DNA from 2 places in the Streptomyces sp. NPDC048417 genome. Region 1 is predicted to be linked to the other one. Evidence: riboswitches for the same ligand, from Rfam matches in the RefSeq annotation. Region 1 holds a riboswitch; the other holds the start of a gene.
The links. Region 1 has a riboswitch for ZMP and ZTP ahead of AB0D59_RS09975 (glycine hydroxymethyltransferase). Riboswitches for the same ligand answer to the same signal wherever they lie in the genome.
Positions count from the first base shown of each region.

Region 1 (9,194 bases):
CTGCTGGAGCCAGGCGCAGTCGTCCGCCCCCTGGACCACCCGGACGTACACGACCGGCGAGAGGGGCCGGAACGTGCCCGTGCCGCACAGCCGCATCGGGAACGGCCTGCCCACCGCGGCGATCTCGCCGAGGTGGGCCTGAACGGCGGCCAGCTCGCCCTCGGCGATCTCGGTGGGCGGCAGCAGCGTGACGTGCGTGGGGATGCCGTGGGCCGCGGCGTCGCCGAAGCCCGCGCGCCGCTCCTGGAGCAGGCTGCCGTGAGGCTCCGGGACCGCGATCGACACGCCGATCGTTACGGTCCCCACGTCATCTCCTGTCGGTCGTGGTGGTCGGACGCGTGTCGGGTTCGTACCCGGCCGTCCGGCTATCGACTGTACGACCACGGCCGCCTTCCGGGCAGCCGTGGCCGAAGTGATGTGCAGCGCTCCCGTGCGCTCCCCGGAGCGCTCCGAGCGCCCCCGGCGCCTCGCTCGGTACCGTCGGCACTCCGCTCAGTGCTTGGCGGGCAGGAAGCCGACCCTGTCGTAGGCCTGGGCCAGGGTCTCCGCGGCGACGGCGCGGGCCTTCTCCGCGCCCTTGGCGAGGACCGAGTCGAGCGTCTCCGGGTCGTCCAGGTACTGCTGGGTGCGCTCCCGGAACGGGGTCACGAAGTCGACCATGATGTCGGCGAGATCCGTCTTGAGCGCGCCGTACATCTTGCCCTCGTACTCCTGCTCCAGCTCGGCGATCGGCTTGCCGGTGAGGGTGGAGTAGATGGTGAGGAGGTTGCTGACGCCCGGCTTGAGCACCGCGTCGTAGCGGATCACGGTGTCCGTGTCGGTGACCGCGCTCTTGACCTTCTTCGCCGTCGCCTTCGGTTCGTCGAGGAGGTTGATGAGGCCCTTGGGCGTGGACGCCGACTTGCTCATCTTGATCGACGGGTCCTGGAGGTCGTAGATCTTCGCCGTCTCCTTGAGGATGTACGGCTTGGGGATGGTGAAGGTCTCGCCGAAGCGGCCGTTGAAGCGCTCGGCGAGGTCGCGGGTGAGCTCGACGTGCTGGCGCTGGTCCTCGCCGACCGGCACCTCGTTGGCCTGGTAGAGCAGGATGTCGGCGACCTGGAGGATCGGGTACGTGAACAGGCCGACGCTGGCGCGGTCCGCGCCCTGCTTGGCCGCCTTGTCCTTGAACTGGGTCATCCGGCTGGCCTCGCCGAAGCCGGTGAGGCAGTTCATGATCCAGGCGAGCTGGGCATGCTCCGGGACATGGCTCTGCACGAAGAGGGTGCAGCGGTCCGGGTCCAGGCCGGCGGCGAGCAGTTGCGCGGCGGCGAGGCGGGTGTTGGCGCGCAGGTCGGCGGGATCCTGCGGGATCGTGATCGCGTGCAGGTCGACGACCATGTAGAAGGCGTCGTGGGACTCCTGGAGGGCCACCCACTGGCGGACGGCGCCGAGGTAGTTGCCGAGGTGGAACGAGCCGGCGGTGGGCTGGATGCCGGAGAGCACGCGGGGTCGATCAGAGGCCATGCTCACCATTCTCGCAGAGGGTGAGGGTGGGATTGGTCTCCGAGGCGGGGGGGTTGTCCGGTGCGCGGGGAACTGCGGCGCCGTTGCGGCTGGTCGCGCAGTTCCCCGCGCCCCTCTGGGGCGCTGCCCCTGAGGGCGTCGATCAGCCCAGGTCGATCTCGGGGTACAGGGGGAACCCGGCGACCAGGTCCGTCGCCCGCTGCGCGATCTCCGTCGACACCTTCTCGTCCAGGACGTGGGAGGCCTTGCTCGGGGCGCCCGACTTCGTCGTGCCCGGCTCCGTCGCCGTCAGCACGCGGTCGATCAGGGCCGCGACCTCGTCCATCTCGGCCGTGCCCAGGCCGCGCGTGGTCAGCGCCGGGGTGCCGATGCGGATGCCGGAGGTGTACCAGGCGCCGTTCGGGTCGGCCGGGATCGCGTTGCGGTTGGTGACGATGCCGGAGTCGAGCAGGGCGGACTCGGCCTGGCGGCCGGTGAGGCCGTAGGACGACTCGACGTCGATCAGGTTGAGGTGGTTGTCCGTGCCGCCGGTGACGAGGGTGGCGCCGCGGCGCGTCAGGCCCTCGGCCAGGGCGCGCGCGTTGTCGACGATCCGCTGGGCGTAGTCCTGGAAGGCGGGCTGCCGGGCCTCGGCCAGGGCGACGGCCTTGGCGGCCATGACGTGCGGGAGCGGGCCGCCGAGGACCATCGGGCAGCCGCGGTCGACCTGGTCCTTCAGCGAGTCGTCGCACAGGACCATGCCGCCGCGCGGCCCGCGCAGTGACTTGTGGGTGGTGGTGGTGACGATCTGGGCGTGCGGGACCGGGTCGAAGTCGCCGGTCAGGACCTTGCCGGCGACCAGGCCGGCGAAGTGCGCCATGTCGACCATCAGGGTCGCGCCGACCTCGTCGGCGATCTCCCGCATGATCCGGAAGTTCACCAGACGGGGGTACGCGGAGTAGCCGGCCACGAGGATCAGCGGCTTGAAGTCGAGGGCCTGGGCGCGCAGCGCGTCGTAGTCGATCAGGCCGGTGGCCGGGTCGGTGCCGTAGGAGCGCTGGTCGAACATCTTGCCGGAGATGTTCGGGCGGAAGCCGTGGGTGAGGTGACCGCCGGCGTCCAGGGACATGCCGAGCATCCGCTGGTTGCCGAAGGCCTGCCGCAGCTCGGCCCAGTCGGCCTCGGAGAGGTCGTTGACCTGGCGGGCGCCCGTCTTCTGGAGGAAGGGGACCTCGACGCGGTCGGCGAGGACGGCCCAGAAGGCGACCAGGTTGGCGTCGATGCCGGAGTGCGGCTGGACGTAGGCGTGGCGGGCGCCGAACAGCTCGCGGGCGTGCTCGGCGGCGAGCGCCTCGACGGTGTCGACGTTGCGGCAGCCGGCGTAGAAGCGGCGGCCGACGGTGCCCTCGGCGTACTTGTCGCTGAACCAGTTGCCCATCGCGAGCAGGGTGGCCGGCGAGGCGTAGTTCTCGGAGGCGATCAGCTTGAGCATCTCGCGCTGGTCGTGGACCTCCTGGCCGATGGCGTCGGCGATGCGCGGCTCGACCGCGCGGATCACGTCGAGGGCCGCGCGATACGCGGTGGACTCGGTGGAGAGGGGCTCGGTGGAACGGGGCTCGGACATTCGGGACCTCCGGACATGGCGTTCGGCGTTCACGGTTCGGCCCAGGCGCACGGCACTCGATCAGGCACGGGCCGCTCCCCGATGGTCGGTCCCATCCCAGCGCGCCAGTCACGGCCCGCTGGTCAGACTACCGGGCACGCCTCGTCCGAGGGCCATGGCGTCCACCAGTCGGGCGGGGCGGCACGCCTGCCCGACTGGTGGACGCCACGGCCGCCGGGCCCCACCGGCAGGAACCGGGGCCGCCGGGCCGGGTCAGGCGGCGGAGGGCAGGATCACGTGGGGCAGGAAGCGGGCGTAGTCGTCCGTCACCAGGCCCCGCGACTCCCTGATGCCCAGTCCCGCCGCCTCTTCGCCCACCACCCATGCGCCGAGCACCACATGGTTGCCGTCGAACGAGGGCAGCGGGGCCAGTTCCTGGTAGCAGCACGGCTCTTCGCGTACGACGCTCCCCGCGCCCGGCGGGTGGACGAGCACGCCCGCACCCTCCCGCCCCAGCAGCGGCTTGCTGACGTAGCCCGTCGTGCGGGCCAGTTCCCGCGGGCCGTCCACGTACGCCGGCAGCAGGTTCGGGTGCCCCGGATACAGCTCCCACAGGATCGCCAGCAGCGCCTTGTTGCTCAGCAGCATCTTCCAGGCCGGCTCTATCCACATCGTGGTGCCCGTGCCGCCGCCGTTGTCCAGGGTGTCGAGGACGTGGGCGGCGAAGGCGTCGGTCGTGAGCCATTCCCACGGGTAGAGCTTGAAGCAGCTGCGGATGAACCGGAGTCGGTTGTCGACGAAGCGGCCGGAGAGGGTGTCCCAGCCGATCTCCTCCATGGAGATCCAGTCGGTGTCCAGGCCCGCCTGCTCGGCGGTCTCCTTCAGGTAGGCGACCGTCATCAGGTCCTCGCCGAGTTCGTCGGCGCAGGAGTGCGCGAAGTGCAGGGGGATGCCGGGCGGGAGCAGCCGGGCCTGCCGCTGCCAGGCGGCGACGAGGCGTTCGTGGAGGCTGTTCCACTGGTCGGCGCCCGGAAAGCGGTCCTCCATCCAGAACCACTGGGCCGAGGCCGCCTCCACCAGGGAGGTGGGGGTGTCGGCGTTGTACTCCAGGAGTTTCGCCGGGCCCGTGCCGTCATAGCGGAGGTCGAAGCGGCCGTAGAGGGAGGGGAGTTCGGCGCGGCGGTGCCAGGCCTCGGTGACGGCGGCGCGGATGCGGGGGTCGGTGATGCCCAGCTCGGCGAAACGATCCTGCGCAACGATGTGACCCGCCGCCGCCAGGCACATCGCGTGCAGTTCCTCGACCACCTCCTCCAGCGCCTCCACCTCGTCGAGGGTGAAGACGTAGTAGGCGGTCTCGTCCCAGTACGGGCGCAGGGTGCCGTCCGGGTGGCGGGTGAGGGGGTAGATCAGGCCCTGCCCCTCGACGGTCCGCTGCCAGTCGGGGCGGGGTTCCGTGGTACGACGACGCATCGTGCGGTCAGCCGCCGGAGCTGCCGTGGCCGCTGCCGTGGCCGAAGCCGCCGCGGTGGACGCTGTGGCCGCCGCTCGACGAGCCGCCGGAGCCCTTGGCCGGCTTGCTGAACGAGCCGCCGCTGACCCAGCCGCTCTTCTTCTTGCCACCGTAGTAGTAGGCGCCGTTGACGGCGGCCTTGGTGGAGGTGCAGTTCTTGTCGGAGACGACCTGGTAGCCCTTGGCGGCGGTGTAGCTGTTGCGGTCGACGCAGCGCTTGTCGGGGTCGGAGGAGCAGGCGGTGAGGGCGGCGGCCAGGAGGCCCATACCGCCGAGGATCACCGTGCCCGAGCGGAGTTGCCGGCGCGTGTCAGCCATGTTCGTGTTCCCCCGTGTGATGTGCGGTGGGCCGACGGCGGTTGAGTGATCGTCGGCCGGGTGTCCGGCGACAGCTTAGACGAGCGGATCCAGCCCGCTTCGACTTGTCATGTCCAGGTAAGAAAATCATGTGAAGCCGTCGGAGGTCCTGCCGCCGCGCCGCGCACTCCGGGTACCGTCCAGCTGTTCGTAGGTGAACGATCAACTTCGAACTCTACGCGCGAAGACACCACCCCGCAGCACCCGCACCGCCATCCCCCTCGCACCCCCACCGACGGAGGAATGACAGATGCCCGGCTTCGCCGCCTCGCGCCACAAACTCACCACGGCCCTGACCGTGCTCGGCCTGCTCACCGCAGGAGCCGCGCTCCAGGTCGGCACCGCGGCCGCCCCCGCCCATGCCGCCACCGCCTACCGCGTCCTGTTCGACGACGGCCACGCCGAGGAGGCCGGCAACGCGGACTGGATCATCTCCACCAGCAAGCCCGACCCGCTCTCCCAGGACTCCTCCCCGTCCTCCGACAAGGACTGGACCGGCGCACTGTCGTCGTGGGGCGTCGCCCTGCAGAAGACCGGTGACTACAGCCTGAAGACCGCGACGAGCGCCCTCACGTACGGGGGTTCGTCGACGACCGACCTGTCGAAGTTCGACGCGCTGGTACTGCCCGAGCCCAACACCAAGTTCACCACCGCCGAGAAGACGGCGATCATGAACTTCGTGAAGGCCGGCGGGGGTCTGTTCATGATCTCCGACCACACCGGGGCCGACCGCAACAGCGACGGCTACGACGCGGTCGAGATCCTCAACGACCTGATGACCAACAACAGCGTCGACTCGACCGACCCGTTCGGCTTCTCGATCGACTCGCTGGACATCAGCTCCGGCTACCCGGCCGCGATCAGCGACAGCAGCAACGCGGTGCTGCACGGCGGCTTCGGCACGGTCACCAAGAGCCTGATCGCCGACGGGACCACGGCGACCCTCAAGCCGTCCGACAACGCGGCCGCCAAGGGGCTGGTGTACCGCAGCGGTTACTCCGGCAACACCGGCGCGTTCTTCGCCACCAGCACCTTCGGCAGCGGCCGGGTCGCCTTCTGGGGCGACAGCTCCCCGATCGACGACGGCACCGGCCAGTCCGGCAACACCCTGTACGACGGCTGGAACGACAGCGGCGCCACCAACGCCGCCCTCGCCCTCAACGCCACCGCCTGGCTCGCCGGCGCCAGCTGACCCGCAAGGGGAGGGAGCGGGTCCTGGGTTCGCCCCGGGCCCGCTTCGCACTGTCCCCACGATCACCGTCCGCTCCCCTCCCCCAGGGCCTGTCTGACGATTCCCGTCGTCGCCCGGAGGGCGGCCTCGCGGCGTCAGGTGCGTGCTCTCGGCGCCCCGGGCGCAGGCCCTCGTACGGGACGTACTCGGGTCTGCGCCCGGTGCGCCGAGTGGGGGCACCTCCCACGCCCTCAAGGCAGTGGGGGAGCGTGCACGGCATCGTGAGGCAGACGGGAGTTGTCAGACAGGCCCTAGAGTCCCTTTGTGCTCTTTGGAATGGTGTGCGCCCTCGCGGCCGCGATCTGCTTCGGTACGGCGACCGTCCTGCAGGCGATGGCCGCGCGGGCGGCCGGTGACGGCACGGGCGGGGAGGCCGCGCTGCTGCTGCGGGCCGTGCGGCAGTGGCGGTACGTCGTCGGACTGGGCCTGGACGGGCTCGGGTTCGTGTTCCAGATCCTGGCGCTGCGGTCGCTCCCCATCTACGCGGTGAGCGCGGCGCTGGCGTCGAGCCTCGCGGTGACCGCGGTGGTCGCGGCCCGGCTGCTGCGGGCGCGGCTGAGCGGGCTGGAGTGGGGCGCGGTGGGGGTGGTGTGCGCGGGGCTCGCGATGCTGGGGCTGGCGTCGGGTCCTGAGGGCGACCGGGCCGGGTCCGACGCGCTGAAGTACGCGATGCTCGCGACCGCGGTGGGCGTGCTGCTGCTCGGGCTCGTCGGCGGGCGGCTGTCGGGGCGCTGGCGGGCGCTGCTGCTGGGCCTCGGGGCGGGGTTCGGGTTCGGGGTGGTGGAGGTGTCGGTGCGGCTCGTCGACACCCTGTGGCCGGGCGGCCTGCTCACCAACCCGGCGACCTACGCGCTGCTCGTCGGCGGCGGTGGCGCCTTCCTGCTGCTGACCTCGGCGCTCCAGCGCGGCTCGGTGACCACGACGACGGCCGGGATGGTGATCGGCGAGACGATCGGCCCGGCGGCCATCGGCGTGGTGTGGCTCGGGGACCGGACCCGGGAGGGGCTCGCCTGGCTCGGGGTGCTCGGTTTCACGGTGGCCGTGGCGGGGGCGCTGGCGCTGGCCCGGTTCGGAGAGGCGCCCGGGGCGCAGGACACGGGCCACGGGGCGCCCGAGCCCGTCGGTCCAGCGCGTCCGTGATCCCGTCCCACAGGCGGGACCTGGCCTCCAGGGCGACGACGGTTCCTGGAACTCATTCGACGCCGGTCACCGCCGGGTCCGACAGCACCGCGCACAGGATGTCCAGCGCCCCCGACCAGGCGTGGTCGGCGGGGGTGCCGTAGCCGAGGACGAGGGCGTCCAGGGGTGCGGTGACCGCGTCGGGGTGGCGGTGGCGCGGGGTGAGGCCGTCGAGGGCGAGGCCCTGTGCGGCGGCGGCGCGGATCACCCGGCGCTCGGTGCCGGGCGGAAGCCGCAGCAGCACGTGCAGGCCGGCCGCGATGCCGGTGACCCGGATGCCCGGGGCGCGCTCGGCGAGGGCCGCGACCAGGGCGTCCCGGCGGCGCCGGTAGCGGTAGCGGGACGCGCGGACGTGCCGGTCGTAGGCGCCGGAGGTGATGAACTCGGCGAGCGTCAGCTGGTCCGGCGCACCGCAGGTGTCCACGCCGCCCTTGACCTCCGTCACCTCCCGGGCCACGCGCGGCGGCAGCACCATCCAGGCCAGCCGCAGTGCGGGCGCCAGGGACTTGCTGGCCGTGCCCAGGTAGACGACCTCGTCGGGGGCGAGGCCCTGGAGGGCGCCGACGGGACGGCGGTCGTAGCGGAACTCGCCGTCGTAGTCGTCCTCCAGGACCAGGCCGCCGGTGCGCCGCGCCCAGTCGACGACGGCCGCCCGCCGGTCGTGGTGCAGCGGCGCGCCCATCGGGAACTGGTGGGCGGGGGTCAGCAGCACCGCGGCCGGGCCCTGGGGCAGGTCCCTTGTGTCCGTGCCGAGTTGATCGAAAGGCAGTGGGCAGGTGCGGAGTCCGGCCGTCGTCAGCAGCCCCCAGTGCTCGTCGAGGCCGTAGGACTCCACGGCGACCGTGTCCGCCCCGCGGACCCGCAGCAGCCGGCCGAGCAGGCTCAGGCCGTGCGCGAACCCGGCGCAGATCACGATGCGTTCGGGGTCGGCGCGTACCCCCCGGGCACGGGCGAGGTAGGCGGCGAGCGCGGTGCGCAGTTCGACGCGGCCGCACGGATCGCCGTAGTCGAAGGCCTCGTTGGGGGCGGTGGTGAGGGCGCGGCGGGCCGCCCTGAGCCATTCGGCGCGCGGGAAGGCGGAGAGGTCGGGGTGGCCGGCGCGCAGGTCGTAGGCGGGGCGGTGGGCGGTCGTGCCGCCGGCGGGTGTCGCTCCGTGCCGCCCGGCCGGCGACGGCGTCGGCTCCCTGGTCGCGACCCGGGTGCCGGAGCCCTGGCGGGCGGTGAGCCAGCCCTCGGCGACCAGGTCGGCGTAGGCGTCGGCGACGGTGTTACGGGCGATGCCCAGGTCGACGGCGAGGGAACGGGACGACGGCAGCCGGGTCCCGGGGATCAGCCGGCCGCCGCGGACCGCTTCGCGCAGGGCGTCGGTCAGGCCCCGGCGCAGGCCCGGACCGGCCGGTTCCAGATGGAGGTCGACGCCCAGAGTGGCCCATGTTTTCCCCATGGAAATGGACCATACTCCTGGGCTGCCTCACTCCTAGGGTCGAGATATGACCACAGAACACCCGACTGAGTACGCGCCCGAACACTCCCCCCGCCTGCCCTGGTCGGAGCTGGTGCCCGACGTCTACCGGGCGATGGTCCGGCTGGACACCGCCGCCCGGAAGGGCCTCGACCCGAAGCTCCTGGAGCTGGTGAAGATCCGGGCCTCGCAGCTCAACCGCTGTGCGCTCTGCGTGGACATGCACAGCAAGGACGCGCTGGCGCAGGGCGAGAGCGTCGAGCGGATCATCCAGCTCAGCGCCTGGGACGAGTCCGAGCACTTCTACACCGAGAAGGAGCTGGCGGCGCTGGGCCTGACGGAGGCGGTGACCGTCCTCACTGGGGGC
Region 1 covers NZ_JBEZKI010000005.1:184,980-194,173, reverse strand. Annotated here, with positions in the region: gene AB0D59_RS09985 (2'-5' RNA ligase family protein) at 1-306, opposite strand, end outside; gene trpS (tryptophan--tRNA ligase) at 493-1,506, opposite strand; gene AB0D59_RS09975 (glycine hydroxymethyltransferase) at 1,649-3,109, opposite strand; ZMP/ZTP riboswitch at 3,142-3,231, opposite strand; gene AB0D59_RS09970 (glutathionylspermidine synthase family protein) at 3,362-4,558, opposite strand; gene AB0D59_RS09965 (hypothetical protein) at 4,566-4,916, opposite strand; partial or broken gene AB0D59_RS09960 (hydrolase) at 5,206-6,144, shown strand; gene AB0D59_RS09955 (DMT family transporter) at 6,463-7,326, shown strand; gene AB0D59_RS09950 (PLP-dependent aminotransferase family protein) at 7,379-8,809, opposite strand; gene AB0D59_RS09945 (carboxymuconolactone decarboxylase family protein) at 8,856-9,194, shown strand, end outside.

Region 2 (9,194 bases), on a different contig from region 1:
CGGGCGGCCGGCGATCGTCGTCGCCAACGCCGGCACGGTGAACACCGTCGACTTCGACGACCTGCGGGCGATCGCCGCGCTGAAGGACCGGTACGACTTCTGGCTGCACGTCGACGCCGCGTTCGGCGCGTTCGCCGCCCTCTCCCCCGCCCACGCCCCGCTGGTCGCCGGTCTCGACGCGGCCGACTCGGTCTGCGTGGACCTGCACAAGTGGCTGAACGTCCCCTACGACGCGGCCGTGCAGTTCACCCGCCGCCGTGACCTCCAGGTGGCCGTCTTCCACAACGAGTCCCCCTATCTGGGCCCGCCCACCGGCGAACCGGACTTCCTGCACCTCACCCCGGAGACCTCCCGCCGGCTGCGGGCGCTGCCGGCCTGGTTCTCCCTGACGGCGTACGGCCGTGCCGGGTACCGCGAGATCGTCGAGCGCAACGTCGCCGAGGCCCGGCGCCTCGGCTCGGGCATCGACGCCCTCCCGGGCCTGTGCCTGCTGGCCCCGGTCCGGCTCAACGTGGTCTGTTTCACCCTCGCCGAGAACCCGACGCAGGAGCGGGTGGACGCCCTGGCCCGGGCCCTCTCCGCGTCCGGGGAGACGTTCCTCACCCCGACGGTGTACGGCGGGGTGCCCGCGCTGCGGGCCGCGTTCAGCAACTGGCGGACCACCGAGGACGACACCCGGCGGGTGCTGGCCGCGGTCGCGACTGCGTCAACGGCCCTGTGACGGCGCATGCCGGGCCTCCCGGTGCGGCCGCAGTGCCGCGTGGAAGCCGCTGTGGACGGCGGTGAGGCCGCCGTCGACGCGCAGGGTGGTGCCGGTGATCCAGGCGGCGTCACGGGAGGCGAGGAAGGCGACGGCCGCGGCGACGTCCTCCGGCTCCCCGACCCGGCCGAGGGGGTAGAGCGGCCGGAGGGCGTCGAGTTCGTCCTCGCGTCCCGCCCACGCCGAGGTGCGGACCGTGCCCGGCTCCACCAGGTTCACCCGGACCCCGCGCGCGGCCGCGTGCCCGGCCAGGGTGCGGGTCAGCGAGCCGAGGCCGGCCTTGGCCGCGCTGTAGGCGTGGTTGCCGAAGTCTGCCCCGGCGTTGACGGAGCCGATGCTGACGACGGCGCCCCGGCCGGAGTCCGCCAGGTGCGGCAGGGCGGCCCGGCAGCAGCGGTGCACGCCGGTGAGGGTGATGTCCAGGTCGAGGTCCCAGCCGTCGTCCGGCTGGTCCTCGAAGAGCGGGACGTCCGGGGTGCAGTGCGCCGCGCAGTTCACCAGCACGTCGAGTCCGCCGAAGGAGCCGACGGCACGGTCGACGGCGGCCGCCACGGAGTCCCCGTCGGCCACGTCGCAGCCGAACGCCTCGACGGCCAGCCCCTGTTCGCGCAGCGCGGCCGCCGTCCGCTCGGCCTCGGACAGGTCCCGGTCGGTCGCCAGCACCCGTGCGCCCTCCTCGGCCAGCCGCCGGGCGACGGCCGCGCCGATGCCGCGGGCCGCGCCCGTGACGAGAACCCCGTGTCCCGCAAAGCGATTGAGTCCGGTCATGGCACGACCGTACGGGCGGAAGGATCAACAGGACAGATAGCGTGCGGCCATGTCCGCGTTCTTGCAGCAACTCCCCGCTCTCATAGGCGTCGTGATCGGCGCGCTCGGCTCGTATCTCGCCGTGGTGCGGGGTGATCGGGCGCGGTTCCGGCGGGAGCAGGAGGCGCGCTGGGAGGAGCGGCGGCTGGCGGTGTACACCGACTACGCGCGGGCGCTGAAGAAATCGGTGAACCTCGCCTACCGCGTCGCCGCCCATCTCGGCAACGACCCGCATCCGCACCCGATCTCGCCGGCCGAGGCCGAGTCGCAGCTGGCGGCGGCCACCGACGGCCGCGACCCGGCCGGGGAGGCGCTGATCATGCTGGGCAGCCGGGAGGTGGTCGAGCGGGCACGGGAGTGGGTGACCACGGTGATGGCCATGGAGCGGTTCATGCGCGCGGGGACGGTCGACCCGGACGCCTGGCAGGACCTGCTGGCTCGGCAGCGGGCCTGCCGCGAGCGCTACTACACCGCCGTACGCGAGGATCTCGCGCTGCCTCCGGGGCACCCGGCGCTCTGGCCGACGCGGGCGGTGTCCGACGGGTGAGGGGCGTGCCGGTTCCGCGGTGGCCGGTGGCGGGATTTCCGCGGAAGCCTGACATCCCCTGTGGTCTTTTCCTGGCGGCTGCCGTCCGCCCGGACGGGTCAGTGCCCTCGGGTGATCCACTCCTCCAGATGGGGGGCCTCGGCGCCGATGGTGGTCGACTCGCCGTGTCCGGTCAGGACCTTCGTCTCCGGCGGGAGGGTGAGCAGCCTGTCCCGGACGGAGTCGATGATCGTCGGGAAGTGGGAGTACGACCGTCCGGTGGCGCCGGGGCCACCCTGGAAGAGGGTGTCACCGGTGAAGACGACGGCCAGGCCGGGCTCGTGGAGGCAGACGGCGCCGGGCGCGTGGCCGGGTGTGTGCAGCACGGTCAGGTCGGCGCCGGCCGCCTCGATGACGAGCCCGTCGGTCAGATGGTTGTCGGGGTCGCGGTCGGGGTGGGTGAGCTTCCACAGCGGCAGGTCGTCGGGGTGCAGCCAGATCTTGGCGCCGGTCAGGTCCGCGAGGGCGGGGGCGGCGTCGATGTGGTCGTTGTGGGCGTGGGTGCACACGATCGCCTTCAGTACGCGGTCGTCGACCGCCTCGGCGATGGCCTCGGCATCGTGGGCGGCGTCGATGACGATCACTTCGCGCTCGTCGCCGATGATCCATACGTTGTTCTCGACGTCCCAGGTGCCGCCGTCGAGGGTGAACTGTCCGGAGGTGACGAGGCGTTCGATGCGCGTGGTCATCAGAGCAGCACCACCGAACGCAGCACGTCGCCCTGGTGCATCCGGTCGAAGGCCTTCTCCACCTCGTCGAGCTGGATGGTCTCGGTGACGAAGGCGTCCAGCGGCAGCCGGCCCTGGAGGTGCAGGTCGATCAGCACGGGGAAGTCCCGGGAGGGCAGGCAGTCGCCGTACCAGCTGGACTTGAGCGCCCCACCGCGGCCGAAGACGTCGAGGAGCGGCAGTTCGAGTTTCATCTCGGGGGTCGGTACGCCGACGAGCACCACCGTGCCGGCGAGGTCGCGGGCGTAGAAGGCCTGCCGGTAGGTCTCCGGGCGGCCGACCGCCTCGATGACGACGTCGGCGCCGAAGCCGCCGGTCAGCTCGCGGATCGCCTCGACGGGGTCGCCTCCGCGCGAGTTGACCGTGTGGGTGGCGCCGAGAGTACGTGCCGTCTCCAGCTTCCGGTCGTCGATGTCGACGGCGATGATCTTCGCGGCGCCCGCCAGCCGGGCCCCGGCGATCGCCGCGTCGCCGACCCCGCCGCAGCCGATCACGGCGACCGAGTCACCCCGGCCGACGTTGCCCGTGTTGATCGCGGCGCCGATGCCGGCCATCACCCCGCAGCCGAGCAGTCCGGCGACGGCCGGGGAGACGGCCGGGTCGACCTTGGTGCACTGTCCGGCGGCGACCAGCGTCTTCTCCGCGAAGGCGCCGATACCCAGCGCCGGGGACAGCTCCTGTCCGGTCGAGGCGAGGGTCATCTTCTGCTCGGCGTTGTGGGTGTTGAAGCAGTACCAGGGGCGGCCGCGCAGACAGGCCCGGCAGTTCCCGCACACGGCACGCCAGTTGAGGATCACGAAGTCCCCGGGCGCCACCTCCGTGACACCCTCGCCGACCGACTCCACCACTCCGGCGGCCTCGTGACCGAGCAGGAACGGGAACTCGTCGTTGATTCCACCCTGTTTGTAGTGCAGGTCGGTGTGACAGACCCCGCAGGCCTGTACCTGTACGACGGCTTCGCCGGGCCCGGGGTCCGGCACCACGATCGTCTCGACCCGCACCGGCTCGTCCTTGCCCGGTGCGATCACGCCGCGTACTTCCTGCGCCATGGACCTGACCCTTTCGTCGCTCTGCTGACGTGCCTGTCTTCCGACCCTACGCGTGACCGATCGGTAACGGCACGGAGCACGTCGATCGTTGCGGATCTTTCCGATGCGGATACCCCCCGGGGGTGATGCGACCGGGATCGAGGACAGAGTGCCGGCGTATGGCCGACGCGGCCGGCCCTTCAGCTGCCCGGTGGCCCCGCCGTCCGCCCCGCCGGGCGCGCCCCGCGGGTGGTGGGCCGGGAAGGCCTGGTCCGCTGCACCGCCGGTGTGCCGGTCCTCGCCGGGCCGGGGCTCGGGCGGCGCACCCGGGCCGGCCGCTGCCGGCGGCCGGCCCGGCGGACCTGGCCGCGGCCCTGGCGAAGATCGGTTCCGCCCGTGGGTGACCGGGCCCGGGGCCGGGGTCGCCCGACGTAGCCTTGGTGCGCCGCCCACCGCCCGGACGAGGAGCACCGTGACCACCGCAGACGCAGTTCCGCCGCGACGGACGGGAGACCGGACCGGTCCGTCTGCGTTCCGGCTGCTCCTCTCCTATGTACGGCCGCACCGCTGGGCCCTGTTGACCGGTGCGGTGCTCTCGCTGCTGACCGGGGGGACCGGGCTGCTGCTGCCGCTGGTGGCACGGGGGTTGATCGACGACCTGTCCCACGACCGTTCCATCACCGGGAAGCTGCTCGCGATGGCGGGTCTGGTGGTCACCAACACCGTGGTCGGCGCCCTGGGTTCGTATGTGCTGCGGCGCACCGCCGAGTCGGTGGTGCTCGGGGCACGGCGCACCCTGTCGTCGTACCTGCTGCGGCTGCGGATCACCGCCGTGGACCGGACCGAACCCGGTGACCTGATGGCGCGGATCACCTCGGACACCACCCTGCTGCGCGAGGTCACCACCGACTCCCTGGTCGCGCTCGGCACCGGCGGGCTCACCCTGGTCGCCACCGTGGTGATGATGGGCGTGGTCGACCCAGTGCTCCTGGGCGTCACGCTCGCGGTGATCGCCGCGACCGGCATGGTGCTGGGCGCGATCGTGCCGCGCATCAACCGGGCGAGCCGGCGGGCGCAGGACGCGGTCGGGGTGATGGGGGCCTCGCTGGAGCGGGTGCTGGGCGCGCTGCGCACCGTGAAGGCGTCGGGCGCCGAGCACCGCGAGGAGCGGGCGCTGCACGAGGCCGCCGAGGAGTCCTGGCGGCAGAGCGTGCGGGCCGCCAAATGGTCGGCCGCGGCGGGCAACACGGCGGGGCTCGCGATGCAGCTGGCGTTCATCACGGTCCTCGCGGTGGGCGGAGCAAGGGTGGCGACGGGCGCGATCGGCGTCGGCACCCTGGTCGCCTTCCTCCTGTACGTCTTCTATCTGATGTCGCCGATCCAGCAGGTCGTCGGCGCGATCACGCAGTACCAGACCGGTGCCGGCGCGCTCGCCCGGATCCAGGAGGCGCTCCGGCTGCCCGCCGAACCCCCTTCCGCGCCCGCCGAGTTGCCGTCCGCCGGCGCCGAACCGGCCACCGTCACCTTCACCGACGTCCGCTTCCGCTACGCCGACGACCTGCCGTACGTCCACCACGGAGTGAGCTTCGCGATACCCGCCCGGGGCATGACGGCGTTCGTCGGTCCGTCCGGCGCGGGCAAGACCACCGTCTTCTCGCTGATCGAGCGGTTCTACGACCCGGAGTCCGGCACGATCACCCTCGACGGCCGCCCGCTCACCGACTGGGAACTGCCCCTGCTGCGCTCGGCCATCGGATACGTCGAGCAGGACGCGCCCGTGCTGTCGGGGTCGCTCAGGGACAACCTGCTCCTCGGCAATCCGGAGGCGGACGAGGACACGGTGACGCGGGTGCTCAAGACGACCCGGCTGGACGGTCTGGTGGCGCGGCTGCCGCAGGGCCTGCAGACGCTGGTCGGGCACCGCGGGACCAAGCTGTCCGGCGGGGAGCGGCAACGGGTCGCGATCGCGCGGGCGTTGCTGCGCCGGCCCCGGCTGTTGCTCCTGGACGAGGCGACCTCGCAGCTGGACGCGGTGAACGAGGCGGCTCTCAGGGACACGGTCGCCGATGTGGCGCGGTCGACGACGGTGCTGGTGGTCGCGCACCGCTTGTCGACGGTGACGATGGCCGACCGGATCGTGGTGATGGACGCGGGCCAGGTCCGCGCGGTGGGCACGCACCGGGAGCTGGTGGCGGCGGATCCGCTGTACGCGGAGCTGGCGGCGACGCAGTTCCTGGCCGCCGAACACTGAGCACCCGGCACCTGGCCGCCGAGCCACCGGATACGGCGGAGGGCCGCCCCTTTCCGGGACGGCCCTCGGAGAACGGCCGGGGGTCAGTACTCGATGCCCGGCACCAGCCCCATGGCGGGCGCGGCCAGATCGGTGATCTGGTGCAGTTCGCCCAGCTTGTGGAGTCCGTTCAATCCCTGGACCTGCTCCGAGACCGTGGGGATCTCGTCCTTGTACTCCGCCGGGATGTCACTGCGGGCCAGCGAGTCGAGCACGCCGAGCGGGCTGAGCTTCCCGGGGTGCTGCGCGCCCGCGTCGGCCGCGTTCGCCAGCGGCGCGGCGAGGCCGGTGACCCCGACCGCGAGGCCGACGGCGGCGACGATACGTCGTGTTGAGATCATGTCTCCAGCAACGGCCCGGGCGTCCGGCCGGACACGGGCAGCCGGTCCCCCTCACCCGTCAGGCGGAGCGCCCGGCCTGCGCTTGCCGAGCCCGGCGGGTCGGAGGAGGCTCGAAGGTGGGGCTCTGGCGGCCCGCTCCGCATCGGGTCGCGGGCTCCCGCAGGAGGTCACCATGGGCACCGCGACAGGCTCCACGTTCGACACCGAGACACTGCGCCGGGCCGTGGAGGGAAACACAGGGAACACCCTGCTGGCGCTCTACGCGGACGACGCGGAGATCCGTATCGTCGACCGCACCGCCCAGCCCAGCCATCCCAAGGTCCTGCACGGCCGCAGGGACATAGCCGCGATGCTGGACGACGTCTACAGCCGGGACATGACGCACAAGCTGGACCAGTGCATCGTGCAGGGCGACCGGGCCGCCTACAGCGAGTCCTGCGAGTACGCGGACGGCGCCCGGGTGCTCGCCGAGTCGATGATCACGCTGCGCGACGGAAAGATCACCGAACAGATCATGATCCAGGCATGGGACGAGTAGCCGGAAGGACCGCGAGGGTCCAGGTCAGCGCCCGGCTGACCTGGACCTTCTCGGCAGGGGCCGGGCTCGGGCAGCGCCGCCGCACGCGTCCGCGTACGTCCGTCATGCTGCTGCGGACGGCCCTGCGGGCGGCGCACCGCCGTGGGAAACGCTGAGTGTCTCGGTTACGCTGGGCGCGGGCCGTGACTGGCGCTGAGGTGGAGCACCACCGGGGAGCGGCCCGCACTGTCGATGCCGTGCGCCTGGGCGATCAAGGTCGAACCAGCTCAGGAGTGTGCCGCATGACCCCTGCCCGTCTCATGGACGGAACCGCCGTCGCCCGCCGGATCGTCGAGCAGACCGCACAGCGGGCCGCCGAGTTCACCGCACGCACCGGCACCACGCCGTGCCTGGCGACCGTGCTGGTCGGCGAGGACCCGGCCTCCGTCACCTACGTCCGGATGAAGCAGAACCGCAGCCGCAAGGCCGGTATCGCCTCCCGGCACGTGGCGCTGCCCGCCACCACGACCACCGAGGAACTCGTCGGCACCCTGCGGGAGTTGTCGGCCGACCCGGCGGTGCACGGCATCCTGTTGCAGCACCCGGTCGGCGAACACATCGACGAGCGGGCCGCGTTCGAGGCGATCGCGCCGGAGAAGGACGTGGACGGCGTGACCTTCGCGTCGTTCGCGACGATGAGCTTCGGCCTGCCGGGCTTCGTCTCCTGCACGCCCGGCGGCATCCTGCGCCTGCTCGACGCGTACGACGTGGACCCGGCCGGGAAGCGGGCGGTGGTCGTCGGCCGCAGCGCGATCCTGGGCAAGCCGGTCGGCATGCTGCTGCTCGCCCGCGACGCCACCGTCACCTACTGCCACTCTCGCACCGCCGACCTCTCGGCCGCCGTTCGCGAGGCCGACATCGTGGTCGCCGCCGTCGGCCGTCCCCGGCTGATCCGGGGCCAGGACATCAAGCCGGGGGCGGTCGTGCTCGACGCGGGCTACAACGAGGGGAACGTCGGTGACGTCGATTTCGACACCGCGATCGAACGGGCCTCGCTGATCACGCCGGTGCCGGGCGGGGTCGGCCCGATGACCATCGCCGTGCTGCTGGAGCAGACCGTCACCGCCGCCGCCCGGCAGTTCGGGGTGTGATCAGCGCATCCAGGCGCTGTAGTCCATGACGTCACCGGCCCGCACGCCGTACTCGGGATCGTCCCGGGTGAACGTGGTCTCCAGGCCGAGTACGGCACCGGTGGCCGGGTCCAGGATCAGCATCCGCCGGGCGCCCGAGGCCTCGTCGTGGACGTACGCCTGCCCGGTGCGGCCGAGCCGGTCGGTGACCTGGCCGAGCGGGCGCAGCCCCTTGGCGTCGGCGAGGAGTTCGGCCAGGGCCGCCGACTCCCGCGCGCCGAGCGTCCAGTTGTCGAGCAACTCGTCGGTGGCCTCCAGGAGCTCCGATGTCGTGAGGGTGTGGCCGTAGATCAGCTCGGTCAGGTAGGTGCGCAGTTTCGCCGGGTCGTGCGGGGGTGTGGCGAGCGGCGGGGCGTCGCCCCACATCGGCGGGAAGGTGCGCCGGCTGAGCACATGGCCGTCCTCGACCAGCCGCGGCCGGTCGCCGTCGTCGGTGAGGACCGGGCGGCCGGGGTGGGCCGGATCGGTCGCCACGACCAGCTCGGTGTGGCTGCCGTCGGCCGCCCAGCGCACCACCCTCTCCTCGGGCAGCGTGACCGGCGGCCTGCCGTCGCTCATGCCGAGGCTCCAGGACTGCACGTGGGTGCCCTGGCGCAGCGCCGGGGACCCGTCCTGGGCCGCCACGGCGGCCAGTTTCGCGACCTCGGCGAGCGGTACGGGGGTGGAGTGGACGCGGACGGCCAGCGGCCGGGGTGCGGCGACCGCGGGAGTGCCCGCGGAACCGCCGAGCAGCAGGGTCAGGGCGGTGGCGACGACGAGGGCCGCGGCGAGCGACCACAGCAGCCGCGGCCGGGTCCGGCGCCCGGGGTGGGGGGCGCCGTGCAGCAACCGGGAGAGGTGGCGTTCGGCGATGTGGTCCAGCGGGCCGTCGCCGAAGTGCGGGCCGGCGGCGGGCACGGGGTCGGCGGCGCGCAGCAGTTCGAGTTCGTCAGCCATGGCGGTGTCCC
Region 2 covers NZ_JBEZKI010000006.1:82,002-91,195, reverse strand. Annotated here, with positions in the region: gene AB0D59_RS11465 (pyridoxal-dependent decarboxylase) at 1-721, shown strand, start outside; gene AB0D59_RS11460 (SDR family NAD(P)-dependent oxidoreductase) at 707-1,528, opposite strand; gene AB0D59_RS11455 (hypothetical protein) at 1,578-2,114, shown strand; gene AB0D59_RS11450 (MBL fold metallo-hydrolase) at 2,213-2,842, opposite strand; gene AB0D59_RS11445 (S-(hydroxymethyl)mycothiol dehydrogenase) at 2,842-3,930, opposite strand; gene AB0D59_RS11440 (ABC transporter ATP-binding protein) at 4,382-6,160, shown strand; gene AB0D59_RS11435 (hypothetical protein) at 6,244-6,540, opposite strand; gene AB0D59_RS11430 (nuclear transport factor 2 family protein) at 6,713-7,078, shown strand; gene AB0D59_RS11425 (hypothetical protein) at 7,066-7,233, shown strand; ZMP/ZTP riboswitch at 7,251-7,333, shown strand; gene AB0D59_RS11420 (bifunctional 5,10-methylenetetrahydrofolate dehydrogenase/5,10-methenyltetrahydrofolate cyclohydrolase) at 7,360-8,208, shown strand; gene AB0D59_RS11415 (CU044_5270 family protein) at 8,209-9,183, opposite strand; gene AB0D59_RS11410 (sigma-70 family RNA polymerase sigma factor) at 9,176-9,194, opposite strand, start outside.
Region 2: it holds a riboswitch for ZMP and ZTP, as region 1 does, so the genes downstream of both, AB0D59_RS11420 (bifunctional 5,10-methylenetetrahydrofolate dehydrogenase/5,10-methenyltetrahydrofolate cyclohydrolase) here and AB0D59_RS09975 (glycine hydroxymethyltransferase) in region 1, are expected to answer to the same signal.